2 regions of the Pseudomonas sp. DCB_BI genome follow, and region 2 is predicted to be linked to the other one. Evidence: riboswitches for the same ligand, from Rfam matches in the RefSeq annotation. Region 2 holds a riboswitch; the other holds the start of a gene.
What was found. A riboswitch is a leader RNA that binds a small molecule or an ion and turns the genes downstream of it on or off. The one in region 2 is predicted to bind cobalamin.
Positions count from the first base shown of each region.

Region 1: linked by a shared signal. The riboswitch ahead of cobW (cobalamin biosynthesis protein CobW) and the one ahead of cobO (cob(I)yrinic acid a,c-diamide adenosyltransferase) in region 2 are both predicted to bind cobalamin.

Region 1 covers NZ_JAPFCG010000006.1:164,945-172,253, forward strand. The annotation lists partial or broken gene OO258_RS08865 (ATP-binding cassette domain-containing protein) at 1-242, opposite strand, end outside; gene OO258_RS08870 (hypothetical protein) at 414-776, opposite strand; gene OO258_RS08875 (glyoxalase superfamily protein) at 773-1,150, opposite strand; cobalamin riboswitch at 1,252-1,464, shown strand; gene cobW (cobalamin biosynthesis protein CobW) at 1,564-2,631, shown strand; gene cobN (cobaltochelatase subunit CobN) at 2,635-6,396, shown strand; gene OO258_RS08890 (ATP-binding protein) at 6,398-7,309, shown strand, end outside.
Region 2 covers NZ_JAPFCG010000013.1:24,019-31,327, reverse strand. The annotation lists gene cobD (threonine-phosphate decarboxylase CobD) at 1-547, opposite strand, end outside; gene cbiB (adenosylcobinamide-phosphate synthase CbiB) at 540-1,448, opposite strand; gene bluB (5,6-dimethylbenzimidazole synthase) at 1,445-2,095, opposite strand; gene OO258_RS15370 (cobyrinate a,c-diamide synthase) at 2,092-3,387, opposite strand; gene cobO (cob(I)yrinic acid a,c-diamide adenosyltransferase) at 3,384-3,995, opposite strand; cobalamin riboswitch at 4,115-4,335, opposite strand; gene OO258_RS15360 (C40 family peptidase) at 5,152-5,685, opposite strand; gene OO258_RS15355 (C40 family peptidase) at 5,825-6,475, opposite strand; gene hda (DnaA regulatory inactivator Hda) at 6,603-7,309, opposite strand, start outside.

The sequences.
Region 1 (7,309 bases), on a different contig from region 2:
TGCGTGCGCTCGATGACTTGCTGGTCCAGCAAATGGACAGGCCCGAGGCGTCGACAATGGCCGCTGCTCGGTTCACGCTGGCCGGCATGAATCTGCCCTAGCAGGCTTTTGCCCACGCCATTGCGCCCGACCAGGCCGGTGCGCCGTTGGTCGATGGTTTCGTTGAGGTTGCTAAACAGCGGCCTGCCATCAGGCAAGGCCAAGGACACGCTGTCCAGCGTCAGCGTCGACGTGTTCGTCATGCACAACTCCATAAATGCCGCGACATCTCCGGTACGAACCGGAGGCTGAAGACTGGCCGTCGAACGGACGGCGGCATCAATGGCGCATTGGACGAACACCTCGTAATTTACAGAATGCGTAGCCTAACGGACCGTCTGGGGCCGGGTAAAGCACCGGCTGCCGGTTGGGGCTCAGCGCTGCGTCTGCAAGCGCTTGGCCCAGTCTCCGCCGTGGCCGTGCGCGCAGGCTTCTTCACTGTCGAATCGCACATGCCAGGCCGGATGGTCCAGCTGAATGCCGGCTTGCTCCAGCGCCAGAGCGGTAAGTGCCAGCATGCGCGCCTTCGCATCACCGACCACGGCCGCTGCCTTGTCGGCCTCTTGCTCGAATACCCAGGTAATACGCAGGCTGCTCGGAAAGTCCTCGGGGTCGAGGCGATGGGTAAGCCAACTGAAGCCGACAATCTCCGCCTTGGCGGCTTCGCAGGCATCGGTCAGGCACGCGACCAACTCCCGCTCCAGGCGGCCTATTTCGCGCTTGCCCAAAGCCTTCACGGGTTGGCCTCGTCATCGATCTGCTGGCAGAAGCGCAGGCGGTTGCCGAACGGGTCCCACACTTGCATCTGCAGGCCCCAATCCAGGCGCTCGGCCTCCGGCCGGGCAAAACCGTACTGTTTACCCTGCAATTCACGCTCCAGCGCGCGCAGGTCGTCGAGGCGGGCGAACACGGTCGAGCCAGGGCAGGCATCGCCATGGTGCTCTGAAAGGTGCAGGATCAGGCCATCACGGTGGATTTGCATATACAACGGCAAGTCAGGGCTGAAGCGGTGCTCCCAGTCCAGGCTGAAACCCAGGAAATCGAGGTAGAACTCCTTGGCCTTGTCGATCGAGAATATGCGCAGTACAGGTATGGCAGGGGCGAGGGGCATGGTGCGTCCTTGACCGTGGATAAAGGCGCCACTGTAGCGCACTTGCGCCCAGCGTTGTCGACCGGCCCCGCAGCAATGGTTGACCACCCGCCAGCCACTGCGTAGCCTTGCCACTTCGAGGTTCTTCGGCCAGGCCGAAGCTAAGACGGGAACGCGGTACAAGCCGCGGCTGCCCCCGCAACTGTAAGCACCGACAACGGATCGACACAGCCACTGCGCCAGGCGCGGGAAGGCGTCATCCCGCCAGACTGCTGCATCAGCAGGCGACTGGAACGGTGCAAGCCAGGAGACCTGCCTCGCAACGTTTTCGACTTTCAACCGGGCGGGGTGATCCGGTGGCGAACAAGCCCGGCCGGTCTGGCCCGTGGCTGTCGTCCTGCATGCCCGCGCCATACTGCCAAGGGCAATGCGACATGAAAACACTGGCCAAGCTCCCCGTCACCATCGTCACCGGCTTCCTCGGCTCGGGCAAGACCACCTTGCTGCGCCACATGCTCGACAACGCCCAAGGCCGCCGTATTGCGGTGATCGTCAACGAATTCGGCGAACTGGGCATCGACGGCGAAATCCTCAAGCAGTGCAGCATCGGTTGCACCGAAGAAGAAGCCAGCGGCCGCGTCTATGAACTGGCCAACGGCTGCCTGTGCTGCACCGTGCAGGAGGAGTTCTTCCCGGTCATGCGCGAGCTGGTGGCACGCCGGGGCGACCTGGACCACATCCTGATCGAAACCAGTGGCCTGGCCCTGCCAAAACCGCTGGTGCAAGCCTTCCAGTGGCCGGAAATCCGCAACGCCTGCACCGTCGATGCCGTTATCACCGTGGTCGATAGCCCTGCGGTGGCTGCCGGCACCTTTGCTGCTTACCCGGAACAGGTCGATGCGCAGCGCAAGCTCGACCCGAACCTGGATCACGAATCGCCACTGCACGAGCTGTTCGCCGACCAGCTGGCCAGTGCCGACCTGGTGGTGTTGAACAAGGCCGACCTGATCGACGCCGAAGGCCTTGCCAAGGTCCGCGCCGAAGTCGCCGAAGAACTGCCGCCCGCGGTGAAAGTGGTCGAAGCCAGCAGCGGCAAGCTGCCGCTGGAAGTGCTGCTGGGCGTGGGTGCCGAGTCCGAGGCGCATATCGATGGGCGCCGCACCCACCACGACTCGCACCACGACGGTGACGACCATGACGATCATGACCACGATGCCTTCGACTCCATCTCCATCGACCTGCCAGAAGCCGACGAAAGCCTGTTGCTCGATGCCCTTACCCAGCTGGTGGTGGAGTTCGGCATCCTCCGTGCCAAAGGCTTCGCGGCCATTCCGGGCAAGCCGATGCGCCTGCTGGTGCAAGGCGTGGGTACCCGTTTCGACAAGCACTTCGACCGCGCATGGCGCGCTGACGAGCCGCGCATCACCCGCCTGGTGCTGATTGGCCAGGACCTCGATGCGGCGCAGCTGGAAGCGCGCCTGCGCCAGGCCCTGGGCGCCTGACCCATGCACCTGCTGCGGACCCAGCCCGGCGGCTTCGTGCCGGATGACAGCATTGCCGACCTCGGCCAGACACCCGCCGAGCTGGTGATTCTCTGCAGCGGCGATTCACACCTGGCATTGCTCGCCGATACCGCCGAGCAATTGCCCGAAGGCTTCCCCAGCTTGCGCCTGGCCAACCCGATGCAGGTGCAGAACCATGCCTCGGTCGACCTGTATGTCGACCAGGTGCTGCGCCATGCCAAGGTCATCCTGGTGTCGTTGCACGGTGGCGTCGGCTACTGGCGCTACGGCGTCGAACAGCTGGTCGAGCTGGCCGCCCGCGGTGTGCAGCTGATCCTGGTGCCAGGCGACGACCGCCCGGACCCGGAGCTGACCAGCCTGGGCAGCGTCACGGGTGCGCAGGCCGAGCGCCTCTGGCACTACTTGCGCCAGGGCGGCAAGGCCAATGCCATCAACCTGTTCAACTGCCTGGCCAACCAGTGGCTGGGCCGCGACTACGCCTGGGACGAGCCGCAGCCATTGCCGCGCACGGCGGTGTATCACCCGCACAAGGGCAGTGCGACGCTGGAGGACTGGTACCCGCAGTGGCACCCTGAACAGCCGGTGGCACCGCTGCTGTTCTACCGCTCCCACCTGCAGGCGGCCAACACTGCATTCATCGATGTGTTCTGCCAGCGCCTGCAGGCTGCCGGGCTGAACCCGTTGCCGATTGCCGTGGCCAGCCTCAAGGAAAGCGCCTGCCTGGAACAGGTTGAAGCCTGGCTCGACGAGGTCGGCGCCGAGGTGCTGGTCAATACCACCGGCTTTGCCCTGTCCAGCCCGGAACGCCCCAACCTGCGGCCGTTCCGCCGCGACATCCCGGTGTTGCAAGCCATTTGCGCGCAGGACAACCAGCCCGGCTGGGAAGGCAGCGAGCAGGGCCTGGGCGCGCGTGACCTGGCGATGCACATCGCCCTGCCGGAACTTGACGGGCGCATCATCACCCGGCCGGTCAGTTTCAAGGACATGGCCTGGCGCAGCGAGCGCAGCCAGTCCGACGTGGTGTGCTACCGGGCCCACCCCGAACGCATGGACTTCGTCGCCGAGCTGGCCCGCCGCTGGGTCGAGCTTGCCCGCCTGCCAAATGCGCAGAAACGCGTAGCACTGGTGTTGGCCAACTACCCGACCCGCGACGGCCGCATCGGCAATGGCGTCGGCCTGGACACTCCGGCAGCCGCGCTGAATATCCTCAAGGCATTGCAGGCCCAAGGCTACCCACTGGCCGACCTGCCGGGCAGCGGCACGCAGCTGATTCACCAATTGCTTGGCGGCGTGACCAATGACCTCGACCACCTCGACCAGCGGCCCTGCGCCCAAAGCCTGAGCCTGGACGACTACCAGGCTGCGTTCGACCGCCTGCCCGAGGCCAACCGCCAGGCGGTGCTGGAGCGCTGGGGCCCGCCCCAGCGCGATCCGATGTTCCGCAATGGCCGGCTGATGGTTGCCGGCTTGCGTTTTGGCCTGACCTTTGTCGGTATTCAGCCGGCGCGCGGCTACCAGGTGGACCCCAGCGCCGTGTACCACGACCCCGATCTGGTGCCGCCGCACGGTTACCTGGCGTTCCACTTCTGGCTGCGTCATGCCTTTGCCGCCGACGCGGTGATCCACGTCGGCAAGCACGGCAACCTCGAGTGGTTGCCCGGCAAGGGCGTCGGGCTGTCGGCGCAGTGCTGGCCAGATGCCTTGCTCGGCCCGTTGCCGAATATCTACCCGTTCATCGTCAACGACCCGGGTGAGGGCGCCCAAGCCAAACGGCGTACCCAGGCGGTGATCATCGACCACCTGATGCCGCCGCTGACCCGGGCCGAAACCTACGGCCCGCTGCGCCACCTGGAGCAGCTGGCCGATGAGTTCTATGAAGCGCAACTGCTCGACCCACGGCGTGCCCGCGAGTTGCAGCGCGACATCCTTGAACTGGTCAAGGCCAACCACATCGACCGTGAGCTGCAGCTGGAAGGGCAGCTGGACGATGCCGCGGTGTGGTTGCCACGGCTGGACACCTACCTGTGCGACCTCAAGGAGTCGCAGATTCGCGATGGCCTGCATGTGTTCGGTGAGTCGCCTGAAGGGCGCTTGCGCCTGGATACGCTGCTGGCGTTGTTGCGGGTTGAGCGCGGTGACGGACGCGGCGGCAATGCCAGCCTGCTACGGGCGTTGGCCAAGGCGCTGGTGCCCGGCTTCGACCCGCTCGATTGCGAGCTGGGCCTGCCGTGGCAGGGGGCACGCCCCGAGCAGTTACAGGCCATGGGTGAGGCACCTTGGCGTACCTGTGGCGACACCCGCGAGCGCCTTGAACTGTTGGCACTGCAACTGATCGAGCAGGTGCTGGCCGGTACTGCGCAGCTGCCCGCGCAAAACGAATGGCAACCGGTGCACGACGTGGTACACGCCCTGCGTGACGCTGTAGCCCCCAGCCTGGATGCCTGCGGCCCTGCCGAAATGAATGGCCTGCTGGCGGCGCTGGCCGGGCGTTTCGTACCGGCCGGCCCCAGCGGCGCGCCTAGCCGGGGCCGCCTCGACGTACTGCCCACCGGCCGCAACTTCTATACCGTGGACGTGCGCAACCTGCCCACCACCACCGCCTGGCGTCTTGGCTTCGCCTCGGCCAACCTGATCCTTGAGCGCCACTTGCAGGACCACGGCGACCACTTGCGCCAGCTGGGCCTGTCGGTGTGGGGCACGGCGACCATGCGCACCGGTGGCGACGACATCGCCCAGGCCATGGCGCTGATGGGCGTGCGGCCTGTGTGGGCCACCGGCAGCCAGCGTGTCGATGATTTCGAGATACTGCCCCTGAGCCTGCTCGACCGCCCACGGGTGGACGTGACCTTGCGCGTTTCCGGGTTTTTCCGCGATGCCTTCGGCAACCTGATCCGCCTGTTCGATGCTGCAGTGCAGGCCGTGGCCGCGCTGGACGAGCCCGACAGCCTCAACCCCCTGGCCGCCCGGGTGCGCGGCGAGCGTGCTGCCCTGCTTGAACAGGGCGTTGACGCTGAACAGGCCGCGCGCCAGGCCGGCTGGCGGGTGTTCGGTGCCAAACCAGGTGCCTACGGGGCCGGGGTGCAGAACGCCATCGACGGCCGGCTGTGGCATAGCCGCGACGACCTGGCCGAGGTTTACCTCAACCACGGCGGCTACGCCTACGGGGGTAGCGACGACGGTACCCCGGCCCGCGCCCAGTTCGCCCAGCGCCTGGCCAAGGTACAGGCGGTGCTGCAAAACCAGGACAACCACGAGCACGACCTGCTCGATTCCAACGATTATTACCAGTTCCAGGGCGGTATGCTGGCGGCGTCGGAAACCCTGAGCGGGGCCGGCGTGGCCAGCTACCATGGCGACCACAGCCAGGCCGACCGGCCGCGCATCCGCACCCTGAAGGAAGAGCTTAACCGGGTGGTCCGCGCTCGCGCGCTCAACCCGAAGTGGATCGACGGGGTGAAGCGCCATGGCTACAAGGGTGCATTCGAGATGGCGGCGACGGTCGACAACCTGTTTGCCTTCGACGCCACCACGCACCTGATCGACGACCACCATTACCAGGGGCTGGCCGATGCCTACGTGCTCGACCCGGCCACCCGCGACTTCATGCGCGAGCACAACCCCGAGGCCCTGCGCGACCTCACCGAGCGCTTGCTGGAGGCCCAGCAGCGCGGCCTGTGGCAGGCGCCGGGCGACTACCGCGAAGCCCTTGAGGAACAGCTGCTCGACGGCGAGGAACAGGCTTGAAATGAGTGAACCCGTACAATTTCCGCTGGCCGCCGTGGTCGGTGCCGACGCGCTGAAGCTGGCACTGTGCCTGACCGCCATCGACCCGAAGATCGGCGGCGTGCTGATCGAAGGGCCGCGCGGCATGGCCAAGAGCACCTTGGCGCGTGGCCTGGCCGACCTGCTCGGCGAAGGCCCGTTCGTCACCTTGCCACTGGGCGCCAGCGAGGAACGGCTGGTCGGTACCCTCGACCTGGACGCCGCGCTGGGGCAGGGCAAGGCGCAGTTCTCGCCGGGGGTGCTGGCCCAGGCCGATGGCGGCGTGCTGTATGTCGACGAGGTCAACCTGTTGCCCGACACCCTGGTCGATCTGTTGCTCGACGTGGCGGCCAGCGGCACCAACCGCATCGAGCGCGACGGCATCTCGCACCGGCACAGTGCCCGCTTCGTGCTGATCGGGACCATGAACCCGGAAGAAGGCGAGCTGCGCCCACAGTTGCTCGACCGCTTTGGCCTGAACGTGGTGCTGGAAGGCTTGCCCGAGCCCGCAGCGCGGCAGCAGATCATTCGCCGCCGCCTGGCCTTTGACAGTGACCCACAGGCTTTTTGCGCGCAATGGGCCGTGGCCCAGGCACAACTGCGCGAGCGCTGCCAAGCGGCGCGTCAGGCCCTGGCCGGCATCGCCCTGGACGACCAGGCGCTGGCCTGGATCACCGAGCGCTGCTACGCCGCTGGCGTCGATGGCCTGCGCGCCGACCTGGTGTGGCTGCGTGCCGCGCGCGCCCATTGCGCCTGGCGCGGTAATGCCGCTATCGAAGAAGTGGATGTCGAGGCGGTGGCCGAATTCGCCTTGCGCCACCGCCGCCGGGCTGCTCCCCAGGCCAACCCACCCGCGCAGCCTGAGCCGCAGCCGGGCCAGCAGGGTGTCGGCAAC
Region 2 (7,309 bases):
CCGGGCGCTCGGCGCAGTCCATCACGCTGCCTGCCGGGGTGTTGTCCATGAAGGCTTCATCAACTACAAGCCAGCCACCCCGCGCGGCCAGACGAGCATGCCAGGCCAGCAGGCGATCACGCGGCACTCGGTGCCCGGTGGGGTTGTTGGGGTTGACCAGCACCAGCACGTCGAGGCTGTCGAGCGCCGCCTCAACCTGGCTTTCGCCCAGCTCCACCAGCTGATGCCCTGCGCGCTGCCAGGCATACGGATGCTCGGCATAACAGGGTGAAAGCACCCCGACCCGGCAGGCTGCGCGCATCAGCGGCAACGCCTGGATAGCCGCCTGCGAGCCGGCCACCGGCAGCAACTGGCTGGCGCCATAATAGGCACGCGCGCTGTCTTCCAGGCCGTCCTCGGTTTCCGGCAGGCGGGCCCAGGCATCGAGTGGAATTGCCGGAATCGGGAACGGCCAGGGCGCAATGCCGCTGGACAAGTCGAGCCACTGCTCGCGGGCAATTCCGTATTGGCGCACCGCGCGCAGCAGGCGACCACCGTGTTCAAGCATTGATATAAGCCCCCAGGCAGATCACCAGCAGCCACAGCCAGACGCCGCGCTGCACCAGGCCCCAACCGCGTTCGATGGCGTCGGCATCGGCCATCGGCCCTTCACCCAGGCGAGGCCGCTCGTGCAATTCGCCGTGGTAAACCGCCGGGCCGCCGAGCTCCACGCCCAGCGCCCCGGCGCCGGCAGCCATCACCGGCCCGGCGTTGGGGCTGTCCCACAGCGGGCCCTGCCTGCGCCAGCAGGCCAGGGCCAGGCGGGTCTTGCCGAGCAGCGCATAGGTGAGCGCCACCAGCCTTGCGGGAATATAGTTGAGGACGTCGTCGATGCGCGCCGCACACCAGCCAAAGCGCTCGAAGCGTTCGTTGCGGTAACCCCACATGGCATCCAGGGTATTGCTCAGGCGGTACAGCACCACGCCTGGTGCGCCAGCCACGACAAACCAGAACAGCGCAGCGAACACGGCATCACTGCCGTTCTCCAGCACCGACTCGGTGGCCGCCCGGGCCACCGCCGGCTCGTCCAGTTCGCGGGTTTCGCGGCTGACCAAAAAGCCGACCCGGCGCCGCGCTTCCTCCAGGTCACCCTGCCGCAAGGCGTTGGCTACCGGCAGCACATGCTCGCCCAGGCTGCGCAACCCCACCGCACAGTACAACGCCAGCACATCCACCAGCCAGCCGACATACGGCAGCCAGGACAGCACCAGCGCCACCAGGGTCAGCGGTAATACCGCCAGAACCCAGGCGCTCACGCCATGACTGCGCCAACCACGACCGCCAGCATTCAATCGGCGCTCGAGGTTGCTGGCCATCTTGCCGAAGGCCACCAGTGGATGGCGCCGCTGCGGTTCGCCCAGCAATGCATCCAGGGCCACCCCGGCCACGGTCAGCAAGGCCACGCTCATTGCTGCTCTCCCCATTGGTTCTCAAACAGCATTTCACTCAAAGGCCGTGCTTCGGCCCAGTTTTCCTGCACCAGCATCGGCACTGGGTAAAACTCGGTGACCGGGCCCAGGCACAGCACCGCGACCGGCTTGGCACCCGCAGGCATACCCAGCAGCGCCGCCAGTTCAAGCGGGTCGAACAGCGACACCCAGCCCATCCCCAGCCCTTCGCCACGGGCTGCCAGCCACAGGTTCTGGATGGCACAGGCCAGCGAGGCCAGGTCCATTTCCGGCAGGGTGCGGCGGCCGAAAATGTGCGGTTCGCGGTTGTCCATCAAGGCTGCCACCAGCAGTTCGGCACAGTCGTTGATGCCTTCCACCTTCAGCTTCATGAAGTCGTCGGAGCGTTCGCCCAATGCCGCGGCAGTGCGCACGCGCTCCGCCTCAACCAAGGCCTGGATCTGCCCACGCAGCTCGCGCCGGGTAATGCGGATGAAGCGCCAAGGCTGCATGAGCCCGACGCTGGGCGCCTGGTGCGCAGCGGCCAGCAGGCGACCGAGCAAGGCAGGCTCAACCTGGCCGCCAGCGAAGTGGCGCATGTCGCGGCGCTCGCCGATGACGCGGTAGATCGCGGCGCGTTCGGTGTCGCTGAAAGCGTGTTCGCTCATGGTCGCAACAGCGCCGCCGCCGCATCCGGGTTGGAAGGGAAGTAGAAGTGCACGTAGGAGGCCGTCAACCGCCCCAGACGGTACACCGCTTCGTTGCCGCGCCCGCCATTGGGGCTCAGGCCGCGGGCAATCGGCTCCAGCCCGGTGCTGGTCAGCGAATGGTGATAGGTGTGCCCGCGCAAGGTACCTTCCGGTAACTCCACCGCCTGCAGCGCCAGGGCCGCGAGGCGCTTCTGCATGGTCGCCTCGCCCGACAGCAGGCCAAGCAGTTCGGCGCGTTCGCCTGCCACATCGGTCAAGGCATCGAGCAGGTACAGCATGCCGCCGCATTCGGCCAACAACGGCTTACCCTGTGCGTGGTGGGTGCGGATCGCCTCGCACATCGATGCGTTCGCTGCCAGCGCCCGGTGATGCAGCTCCGGGTAGCCGCCCGGCAGGTACAGGCTATCGACCTCCGGCAACTCGCGGTCGTGCAACGGCGAGAAGAATTCCAGATGGGCGCCGAGGTTGCGCAGCAGGTCGAGGTTGGCGCCATAGGTGAAGGCGAACGCCTCGTCCCGCGCCACGCCGATTCGCACACCGGCCAGCGCGGCCACGCAGGCTTGAGGCTGCGGTGCGGCAAAGCTCACCGGCGGCGGCAAGGCGGCGTCACAACTGCCACCTAGCGCCTCGGCAGCAGCATCCAGGCGGGCATCCAGGTCATTCAGCTCACTGGCCTGGACCAGCCCCAGATGGCGGCTGGGCAGCTCGATGCCGCGCTCGCGGGACAAACCGCCATACCAGCGCAGGCCCTCGGTCAGGCTGCCCTCCAGCAATTGTGCGTGGCGCAGGCTGCCCACCCGGTTGGCCAGCACGCCGGCAAACGGTAAGTCGGCCTGGTAACGCGCCAGGCCCAGGGCCAATGCACCGAAGGTCTGGGCCATGGCTGTGCCATCTATCACCGCCAGCACCGGTACGCCAAAATGGCGCGCCAGGTCGGCACTGGACGGGGTGCCATCGAACAGCCCCATCACGCCTTCGATCAGGATCAGGTCGGCCTCCCCGGCGGCTTCCCACAATAGCCGGCGGCTTTCCTCCGCGCCGATCATCCACAGGTCCAACTGGTACACCGGCGCGCCGCTGGCCCTTTCCAGGATCATCGGGTCAAGGAAGTCTGGCCCGCACTTGAACACCCGCACCTTGCGCCCGAGATTTCGGTGCAGGCGGGCCAGTGCGGCAGTAACCGTTGTCTTGCCCTGGCCAGAAGCGGGTGCCGCGATCAACACGGCGGGGCAATGGCGCGCCTGGCTCACAGTTCGACGCCCTTCTGTGCGCGGATGCCGGCCTGGAAGGCATGCTTGAGCATGCCCATCTCGGTCACGGTGTCGGCCAGTTCGATCATCTCAGGCTTGGCTGCACGGCCAGTGACGATCACATGCTGCATCGGCGGGCGGGCCTGGATGTCGGACAACACCTGATCGAGGTCGAGGTAGCCATGCTTGAGCGCAATGTTCAGCTCGTCCAGCACCACAAACTGTACGTTCGGGTCCTGCAGCAGCTGGCGCGACACCGCCCAGGCCGCTTCGGCCGCAGCGATGTCGCGTTGACGGTCCTGGGTTTCCCAGGTAAAGCCTTCGCCCATCACGTGGTAGCGCACCTGCTCGGGGAAGCGCCGGAAAAACAGCTCTTCGCCGGTGCTGTTGCGGCCCTTGATGAACTGCACCACGCCGCACTGCATGCCATGGCCCAAAGCGCGCGCGAGCATGCCGAAAGCCGAGCTGCTCTTGCCCTTGCCATTGCCGGTTAGCACCAGCAGCAAGCCGCATTCGTTGGGGGAGTTGGCGATACGTTCGTCGATGACCGCCTTCTTGCGCTGCATACGCGCCAGGTGGCGTTCGTCGCGTTCGGTGGATTCGCTCATCAGGGTTCTCCGCTGGCTGGCACCGCGGCAACGCGCGACGACAGGTAATAGGCAGGCAGACGGAGAGCGCGCAGGGGCCATGGCAAGCGCCACGGTGCACCGCGCATCACCCTCCGTGATGCCGTTGGCAGATATCAGGCCGGTCTCCGGGCTTGTGAGCGGGCCTAGGCCCTGGCCTGCGCGCCTTCCCGGGTGTTGGCACCCAGTGGCCATGCGCGGCCGCGACTCACCTACCGTTGCGGGGGCAGCGCCGGAATCGCGCCACGCTGGCGCCCACCGGCTTCCCAGTTTCACCCTGCCCAGTCGAGGCTGGCAGGGCACCTGAAACACGCGCGAAGGTTAGAGGGTTGCACCCATAGCGTCAATCCAAGCGGCCCGTTTGCTGTCGAACAGGCGTTTTGCTTGACGGCGGGGGGCGGTATCACCGTCAGCATTCATTTTTTCAAAGGGAACCGGCGCTTTGGCTTTTGGGCTTTTGGGCTTTTGGGTTGTGGGCTTTCACATCACGCAGACATTCATTCGCGATAGTGGCGCCTACTCACCTTTCCGCCCTTACGGCGGGTCCCTTTTTGTCCTGGCAAAAAGGAACCAAAAACCGTCCGCTCCCATCATCCGGCCCCTACGCTACGCTCCGGGGTCCCCTCGCTACGGGCATGCTCCCGGGAGTACGCGCCGAAGGCCCCATCCATGGGGCCTCAGCGCTTGACGGGCATCCATGCCCGTCACCTCCCTCCGCATGCCCTTCGCTCGGCCTACTGAAGTCGCAATCTGTGTCGCCTGGGCTACCGCGCGCTTAGAAGCAAAAGCAACAGCTAGAGCCCCGCCGGCCCTGTGGCTTGCGATCGCTTGGCGCTTTTCGCTTTTCGCTTTTGATCTTGCTTCTAAGCGCGCGGTAGCTCAGGCAACGCAGATTGCGACTTCAGGAGGCCGGAGCGAGGGAACCCCGGAGCGCAGCGTAGGGGCCGGATGATGGGAGCGCAGCGTTTTTTGGTTACTTTTTGTCGCGTTGACAAAAAGTGACTCGCCGTAAGGGCGAAAAGGTGAGTCAGAGTCGCCATCGCAAATGGACTATGCGCGCCATTAAAACCAGCACTTTCCCGATTCAAGCTTCAAGGCGTGGTGAGCCAGCCTGTCAACCGAACCTGCCGCCCGCCCCTCAGGGGTTCTGAGCCAGGTGCCCTTGCGGGATCACCCGCTTGGCCTGCAGGTAAGCCTTGGCCCAGTAGCTGTTCGACAGGTAGTCCAGGCGCACCGTGCCACCCGTAGAAGGTGCATGCACGAAGCGCCCCTCGCCGACGTAGATGCCGGCATGGCTGACCTGCGAGCCGCCGCTGGTGGCGAAGAACACCAAATCACCCGACTGCAACGACTTGGCATCCACCGTGGGTGCACGCATCACGATCATTTCCCGCGTCGAACGCGGCAAGCTGATGCCGGCAGCATCTCGGTAGACGTACTTGATCAGCCCGCTGCAGTCAAAGCCAGAGTCCGGCGTGTTGCCACCCCAGCGATAAGGCGTGCCAACCAGACCGATGGCGCGAATCAACACGTCGTCTGCAATCGGCGAAGGGCTGGGCTGGCTGTAGGTCACCTGCGGCTGTACCACAGGGGCCGGCGCAGGCGCACGGCTGGAGCAGGCAGCCAGCAAGGCTGCCAAGGAGAGAAATGCGAAGCGCGCCATCTTTATCATGGCCAGAACATCCTGTCTGAGACCGCTGCGCAGCAGCCGAAAAGAGTTGAGAATTTAGATTAGACGCTTTCTGTAAATGCGCACGGCGGCGAGCTTTTTTCAAAGCATCGCCGCCGCGGCAGGATATATCATTTGGCCATCAGTTGCGCGCGATATTCGTCGGCGCCATGGCCAGGGCACGCTTGGCCTCAATGAAGGTCTTGCTCCAGTAGCGATCACCGAGGCTGTCGATGCGCACGCCACCGCTACGGCGGCTGCTGGAGTGGATGAATTGGTTATCACCCAGGTAGATGCCGGCATGGCTGACGCGACCGCGGCCATTGGTGCTGAAGAACAGCAGGTCACCTGGCTTGAGCTTGTTGCGCGCCACTTTAGGGGCATCGACGTTGATCATTTCACGCGTGGAGCGTGGCAGGGTCATACCTGCCTCCTCGCGGAACAGGTAGCCGATGAAGCCACTGCAGTCGAAGCCAGACTTTTCCGAGGTACCACCAAAGCGGTAGCGGGTGCCGATCAACGACATGCCGCGCTCGAGAATGCTGTCAGCCAGGACTGGCAGCTGGTAAGGCTTGCTGCTGGAGAAGGACGCCAGGTCATCTTCGGTGGCCAGTTCTTCCGGCTCGCCGAACACCGACGAGGGCGAGGCTTTGGCCTTGATTGCCGACTGTGCGGCGATCGGGGTGTGATCCTGAGGCTGTGGCTCTGAATGAGACGCCGGGCCTTGAGCCGCGCAGCCAAAAAGCAGGGTCACGAGTGCGAGTGGCACGAGGGGTGCGAAGCGCTTCAGCATGGGCACGACCGTGTCTGTAATCCTTTAGAAGGGTGAAACTATGCCCTCTATCATGGCCATTTGCAAATTTTATCGAAAAAGATGTGACTTTTTCGTTTTGCCGCTCTGGCCCAGCGTTTTCAGGGGGTTACCAGCCGAGGGTTTCCTTGAGGAAAGGAATGGTGAGCTTGCGTTGTGCCTGCAGCGAAGCCTGATCGAGGCGCTCCAGCAGGTCGAACAATGCGCTCATGCTGCGCGCGCCACGGGTAAGGATGAAATGGCCGACTTCGTCGGTGAGGTGCAGGCCACGGCGGGAAGCGCGCAGCTGCAAGGCACGCAGCTTGTCTTCGTCAGACAGACCACGCATCTGGAAAACCAACGCCAGGGTCAGGCGCGACTTCAGGTCCGGCAGCTTGATCGGCAGTTCGCGCGGCGATGCCGAGGCAGCCAGCAGCAGGCGCCGGCCGCTGTCACGCAGGCGGTTGAACAGGTGGAACATAGCCTCTTCCCAGTCGGCCTTGCCGGCGATCACATGCAGGTCGTCGATGCATACCAGTTCGTACTGGGCGAGGTAGTCAAGCAACTCTACGCCGCGGTCGAGCAACTGTGCCAGGGGAAGGTAGACAGCGGGTTCGCCGCGCTGCTGGAAGCGGTGGGTGGCAGCCTGCAGCAGGTGGCTACGGCCAACACCCTGCTTGCCCCACAGGTAGATAAGGCTCTCGGTCCAGCCGGCGTCGGCTTCGCATAGCCGCTCGACGTAGCCCAATGCCGCAGCATTGGCGCCCGGATAGTAGTTGATGAAGGTGGCGTCATCGCGCAGGCGCACACCCAGGGGCAACTGGATCGGTGGTTTCA